2 linked regions of the Maricaulis maris MCS10 genome follow. The protein of the gene in region 1 interacts with the protein of each later gene in a pairwise test. Links are inferred from orthologs where the notes say so. Each region holds a gene or a part of one and is shown on either strand. Other genes may lie near its edges.

Region 1 (3,332 bases):
TCGATGATCTCGAGACTGTCGGAATATTCCTGCTCGGCCTCGACCACGGTCGTGATTGCTGCCTCGAGGCGGTTGCGCTCGCGCATCAGCGCCTGGGCCTGCTGGGGCTGGTTCCAGAAATCCGGCGCTTCCGACTTGGCGTTCAGCTCGTCGAGACGTTTTTGTGCGGTATCCCAGTCAAAGACGCCTCCTCAGCAGGCCAACTGCCTGCTGGATTTCGTCGGACAGGGTCTGGATGTCTGCGCGCATGGGCAATCAATCCTGCGATTCGGCAAAGAGATCAGTCACAAGGAGATAATCAGAGCGACCTGCCTAGACAAGCCGCTCGATACAGGCCGAGAGCCGGGCCGCTCAGTAGAGCCCGCCCAGTTCATCGTCTTCTTCTTCCTCTTCTTCTTCCTGCTCATTGAGCAGGAAAGCCAGCGGATCATCGCTGACGGAGGATCGGGCAAAGCTCAGGCCGCTTTCTTCTTCATCGGTCTGACGCGACGGCTCGGTACCGGGGCGGAAAGCTTCCAGGATGACGCCGGATTGCCCCAGCACACCCGGTTCGCCGGTGACCCGGTTAATCGGCACAAGGCGCACGCCCGGCGGCACGCGGAATGGCGCAACCGGATAGCCTTCAAGAGCGACTTCCAGGAAGTCACGGGCGATCGGCGCCGCGACCCGGCCGCCGGCCTCGCCGGAGCCAAGCTGGAAGGGTGTGTCGAAGCCGACATAGACGCCGACGACGAGGTCCGGACCAAAACCCATGAACCAGGCATCGCGGAAATCATTGGTGGTGCCTGTCTTGCCAGCCAGGGTCCATGGCAATGGCCGCAAAGCTGTACCTGTACCGCTCTGCACGGCGCCTTCCAGCATGTGCACGACCTGATAAGCGGTGACGGGATCGATCACTTCCTCGCGGGTTTCCGGGAAGAGCGGTTCCAGGACTTCCTGCTGATCCCAAGCGTCAACATCGCAGGTTTCACAAGGCAGGACTTCATGAGCAAAAATCGTCGAACCGCTCCGGTCCTGGACCCGATCGATGATGGTCGGCTCGACACGGCGGCCGCCATTGACCATGGACGCATAGGCCGAAACCAGTCGGTAAAGCGTTGTCTCGCCTGCGCCCAGCGACATGGCCAGGACAGGCTCCAGCTCATCATAAATGCCAAAACGGGTGCCGTAATCGACGACTGGCGCCATGCCCATTTCCTGGGCCAGGCGGACCGTCATCACATTGCGCGACAGCTCAAGGCCCAGCCGCAAGGTCGACATGCCGTAATAGCGATCAGAATAATTGGACGGCATGTAGAAGCGCTCATCGCCGCCACCGGAGGCGATAAAGGGCGCATCAAGGATCAGGCTGGCTGGCGTATAGCCATTGTCCAGCGCGGAGGCATAGACGAAGGGTTTGAACGCGGAACCGGGTTGGCGGCGGGCCTGGGTCGCGCGGTTGAACTGGCTGTGCTGGAAGGAATAGCCCCCCATCATCGCCAGCACACGACCGGTGTGCGGGTCCATCGCCATGATGCCGCCATTGATCGCGGGCACCTGACGCAGGCCGTACTGCCCGTCTGAATAGCCTTCTTGATCCGCAATGCTTTCCACCAGGACGACGTCGCCTGCGGTCAAAACCTCGGACGGCCGGGAGACCGGCTCACCGATCTCGCCATCCGGCAGGGTTTCGCGGGCCCATTCAAGCGCCGCCATCGGGATCGAGGCTTCCTCGCCATTGAGCAGGCCGATCCGGGCCGCGTCAGAAGTCGTCTCCAGCACGACGGCTTGCAACCACCCTTCGTCGAGATCACGGGGGATCTCGGCGGCAGCGAGGCGTTCCATCCACCCCTCACCCAGCTCGATGGTTTCCAGCGCACCGCGATATCCGTGGCGGCGATCATAAGTTTCGAGACCGTTGCGCAGGGCGCTGCGGGCCGCCAGCTGCATGCGGGTATCGAGTGTGGTCCGGATCGACAGTCCGCCATCATAGAGTTCGTCTTCGCCATAGAGAGAAAAGACTTCGCGGCGGACATTTTCGACGAAATATTCTGCGGCCGTATAGGTCGCACCGGACAGGCGGTCGACGGTCTCAAGCGGACGCGCCATCGCCTCGCGAGCGGCCTCTTCGGTGACATAGCCATTCTCGGCCATGCGCGAGAGCACCCAGTTTCGGCGTTCCAGCGCGGCCTGGTGGTGGCGGTCGGGATGATAATTGGCCGGGCCCTTCGGGAGGGCCGCCAGGTAAGCGATCTCGTGCAGTTCCAGCTCATCCAGCGAGCGACCGAAATAATTCAGTGCCGCCGCTGCCACGCCATAGGCGCGATTGCCGAGATAGATCTCGTTCAGATAGAGCTCGAGGATCTGGTCCTTGGTGAAGGCACGCTCGATCCGGCGCGACAACACCATCTCGCGAACCTTGCGCTCGAGGCGTTGCTCGCTCGACAGCAGGAAATTCTTTGCGACCTGCTGGGTGATCGTGGAGGCGCCTTCGAGGCGCCGGCCCTGCAGAATATTGGAGATATTTGACAGGCCGGCGCGGATAATGCCGCGGAAGTCCAGGCCACCATGCTCGTAGAAATTCTTGTCCTCGGCCGAAATGAAGGCATGGACGACATTTTGCGGGATATTGGCAATCGGCACGAAGACGCGATGCTCGCGGGCATATTCAGCGATCAGCAACCCGTCGCCGGCATGGACCCGGCTCATGATCGGCGGTTCATACTCGGCCAGTTGCTGATAGTCGGGCAGATCGTCGGTCACACGCACGACGTAAACCGCAACGGTGATGAAGCCGATGACGGCCAGAACAGCCGCCGCGACACCGCCCCAAAGGGCCGCCCGCAACACATTACGCAAGGTGAAGAGTTTCATTTTGCCCTCTGGCCGCTCTACCCGCTGGTCAGGGTGTCATTCGAGCATGACTACACGTCGGCATTATGGCCGCGCTTGACAGGAGTTGAAAGGGAGTCAGCGAGCCGGAAGTGCAATCGCTGTCTGCTCCAGCAGCTCGCCATCATCCCCGCGCCGGGCAAAATAGCTGTCGATGCCCCTTGTCACAGCTTCCATCTGGCGGCGACGGGCCGAGGCGGAGTTGAGATTGCTCTCATCGGTCCGGTTGGTCACGAAACCCATTTCCAGCAGGACAGCCGGCACGCGCGGGTCCAGAAGGACAAACAGATTGGCCTGACGGTGCGGGTTGGCCAGAAGCGGGCCGGCATCATCGAGATGCTCCAGCAGGACTTCGGCAAAGGCCGAGGACTGGTTGCGCTTCTCACGCAATTCCAGTTCGACCAGGATGTTGTTCACGTCGGCCTGTTGGGTATGGCTGGAGTCCTCGCGAGCCCGGGCCC
Region 2 (3,141 bases), 780 kb from region 1 along the record:
CACCAGCTCAAGCCAGCCATGAAGATGACCATGACGCCGGTCGCCGCCAGCAGCAAGGTTGTGCCGAGGTCAGGCTGGCTGACAATCAGGATCGCCGGCAGACCGATGATCATCAGCGGCGGCAACAGGCCCGAAATCGTGGTGACCTTCTCGTCGGGCAGGTCGTGGTAGAAGCGAGCCAGTGCCAGTACCAGGGCCAATTTCATGATCTCTGCCGGCTGCAGGCGGATCGGCCCCAGATCGATCCAGCGCTGGGCGCCATTGATGGTGACGCCGCCGATCTCCACCAGTACCAGCAGGACCAGCGCCCCGACATAGACCGGATAGGCCAGTCCCATCCAGAAGCGTGGCGGGAACATCGCGATGACGATCATGCCGACAAAGCCGAGCGCAAAGCGGATGGCGTGATTGATCGCCCACGGCTCCCAACTGCCACCACCCACCGAATACAGCATGCCGACACCGGCGGCGCCGAGCAGGACCAGCAACAGGACCAGCGTCCAGTTGAGCTCCATCATCTTGTCCGGCAAACCGCGCGGGACGCTTTCACGGAAGACAGCCATCAGGCGCCTCCGGAACGGGCGCGGCCGACATCGGCGAATACACCGGCACGGCTGGACGGATCCCGGGCAACGACGCGCTGGAGAATGTCCCGCGCCGGACGGGTCGCGGCGGACGAGCCACCCCCGTGTTCAATGACAACCACACAGGCATATTTGGGCTGGTCGGCCGGAGCGTAGCACATGAAAAGACCATGATCGCGCAGCCGCCAGGGCAGGTCCGCCTGATCACGCACGCCGCTTTCGCGTTCCGCCGCCGTGATCGAATAGACCTGGGCCGTACCGGTCTTGCCCGCCATCTCGATATCGCCCAGCCCCAATCCGCCCAGCGAATAGGACGTGCCACCGGGTTCCTCGACCACCGCCCGCAAACCGTCGCGAACGCTGGCCAGAGCCGCATCGCTGACGCCGATATGCGATGCCGGTGGCATCATGGCATTGCGGTAGAGCGTCGGAGATACCGCACGACCGGACGCCACACGGGCCGTCATCACGGCCAGCTGCAAGGGCGACGCCGTCACATAACCCTGGCCGATCCCGGTATTGTAAGTGTCACCGGTCGACCAGCCTTCGTTATAGCGTGCGCGCTTCCAGGCCGCGTCGGGCATCGTGCCGCGGCGAACACCGGAAATTCCGATATCGAATTGCTCGCCGATGCCAAACCGCGTCGCCATCGCGTGCAGGCGGTCAATGCCGAGGCGTTCGGCGATCTCGTAGAAATAGATGTCACAGGAGGTCTTCACTGCATCGCGCAGATTGACGGGGCCATGCCCACGGCGGCGCCAGCAATGGAATTCGCGATTGCCCAGGCGCACCGAGCCCGTGCAGTTGATACGCTCGGTCGGAGGAATGACCTCATGTTCCAGCGCCGCTGCCGCGACGACCGCCTTGAAGGTCGAGCCGGGCGGATAGGTCCCCTGGATCGATTTCTGGAACAGCGGATTGCGGTCATTCTCGCGCAAGGCGGCGTAGTCGGCCGTGGAGATGCCGCCGACAAACAGATTCGGATCGAAACTGGGCGTCGACACCATGGCGATCAGTTCACCGGTATTGACGTCCATCACGACTGCCGACCCGCTTTCCTGTCCGAGACGCTCATGCGCGTAGCGCTGGATATCCGCATCAAGGGTCAGCACGACATCACGACCCGAGACAGGTTCGGTGGATTGTTCCGGCAGTTCGCGGATGACCCGGCCGCGGGCATTGACCTCTGTTTTCAGGGCCCCAGCCTGTCCACGCAAGTCCATCTCGCGCGCCACTTCGACCCCGGTCTTGCCGACCCGGAAACCGGGATGGCGCAACAGGCGTTCTGCATCGCGCGGATTATTGGCGATGTCTTCGTCATTGGGCGGCTGCACATAGCCGATCACATGGGCGAAAGATGGCCCATAGGCATAGGACCGCACTTCGCCCACATCCGGTGTCACCCCGGCCAGATCGGGCGCATTGAGATTGATCGAGGCGAAGGTGTGCCAGTCGAGGTCATCCGCCACGGTGATGGCGTGGAAACTGCGCTGGCTGCGGGCCGTGCGCAGGATTCGTTCGCGCTCATAATCGCCCAGCGGCAGGAAGGGCTGGAGCCGGTCGAGCGCCGAGGCGACATCGCCCGCCTGCTCGGGCACCAACAGGACGCGATAGCTGTCGCGGTTGTCGGCAACGGCGACCCCGAACCGATCGAGGATCCGACCACGGGACGGCGGCAGGAGATTGAAATTGAACTGATTGTCCTCGGACATCAGCCGGTAGCGCTCGGTCTCCAGCACCTGCAGGGAGTAAAGGCGCGCGCCCAGACACAGGAATGCAAGCCCGCCCGCCCCTGCCATCAGCAGGGCGCGCCGGGTGAATTTCAGATCCTGTTCCTGTCGGTCAGCACGCATGGAAACCTGTCATCACCCCCCGATAAAGCCGGAACTTCGGGAGCGGCGGCGCCGCAAGACCAGATAGGCCGGAAGGGGGAACATCAGGATGGAGGCCACAACCTCGATCGCCAAGGGCTGGAAGTCTGCCAGTTGTTCGAGCGCAAAACTGCCAGCCGCAAAGGCGATCGCGTGGGCCAGCAGCAAGGTCGCACCGAAGCGGAGCAGAACCGGCGGCAGATCGCGCGGCATGCCGTCTTCACCGCGGAACCGGAAGACCGAGATCGCGACCAGATAGGACAGGGCCCACACACCCATGGGCGCGCCGGTCAGCAAGTCCTGGGTCAGGCCGATCGCGAAGACGGCAATCGGCGGCATGAATTGCGGCCGGACACCGGACCACAGGAAAATCGCCATCAGCGTCCAGGTCGGCATGATGGTCAGCCCGTCAACCAGACGCGTCGGCGAGGCCTGGACGATCAACGCCACCAAGACAGAGGCAATACAGCCGGACGCCGCAAGCCAGGGCGAGCTTCGGTCGGTCGGTTTTCTCATTGCCCTGCCTCCGGCTCATCGTCTTCGGTAGCGACATCATCGGTTGCGACATCATCGACTTCGGCCCCTTCGACAGGCGTGTCGACGGCAGGGACAGGCGCGACAGCATTATCGACAATAGCAGGATCCGGCCCGACAGGGTCTTCGGCAGCCTCCTGATCGGGCGGTGT

What was found.
Region 2: the proteins of MMAR10_RS06745 (region 1) and mrdA interact in binary tests that used the Escherichia coli proteins (3 or more experiments, as listed by UniProt). The link is inferred for Maricaulis maris MCS10 from one-to-one orthologs.

The regions. Positions count from the first base shown.
Region 1 is NC_008347.1:1,415,145-1,418,476, reverse strand. The notes cover bases 103-3,198. They hold MMAR10_RS06745 (penicillin-binding protein 1A), read right to left. Parts: upstream 2,854-3,198; coding sequence 352-2,853; downstream 103-351. Other genes in these bases: MMAR10_RS06740 (N-acetylmuramoyl-L-alanine amidase), read right to left, coding at 2,950-3,198. Outside these bases: more of MMAR10_RS06740, read right to left, coding at 3,199-3,332. UniProt on the Escherichia coli protein: Cell wall formation. Synthesis of cross-linked peptidoglycan from the lipid intermediates.
Region 2 is NC_008347.1:2,195,608-2,198,748, forward strand. The notes cover bases 1-2,939. They hold mrdA (penicillin-binding protein 2), read right to left. Parts: upstream 2,438-2,939; coding sequence 563-2,437; downstream 1-562. Other genes in these bases: rodA (rod shape-determining protein RodA), read right to left, coding at 1-563; mreD (rod shape-determining protein MreD), read right to left, coding at 2,450-2,939. Outside these bases: more of mreD, read right to left, coding at 2,940-2,971; rod shape-determining protein MreC, read right to left, coding at 2,968-3,141. UniProt on the Escherichia coli protein: Catalyzes cross-linking of the peptidoglycan cell wall. Responsible for the determination of the rod shape of the cell. Is probably required for lateral peptidoglycan synthesis and maintenance of the correct diameter during lateral and centripetal growth.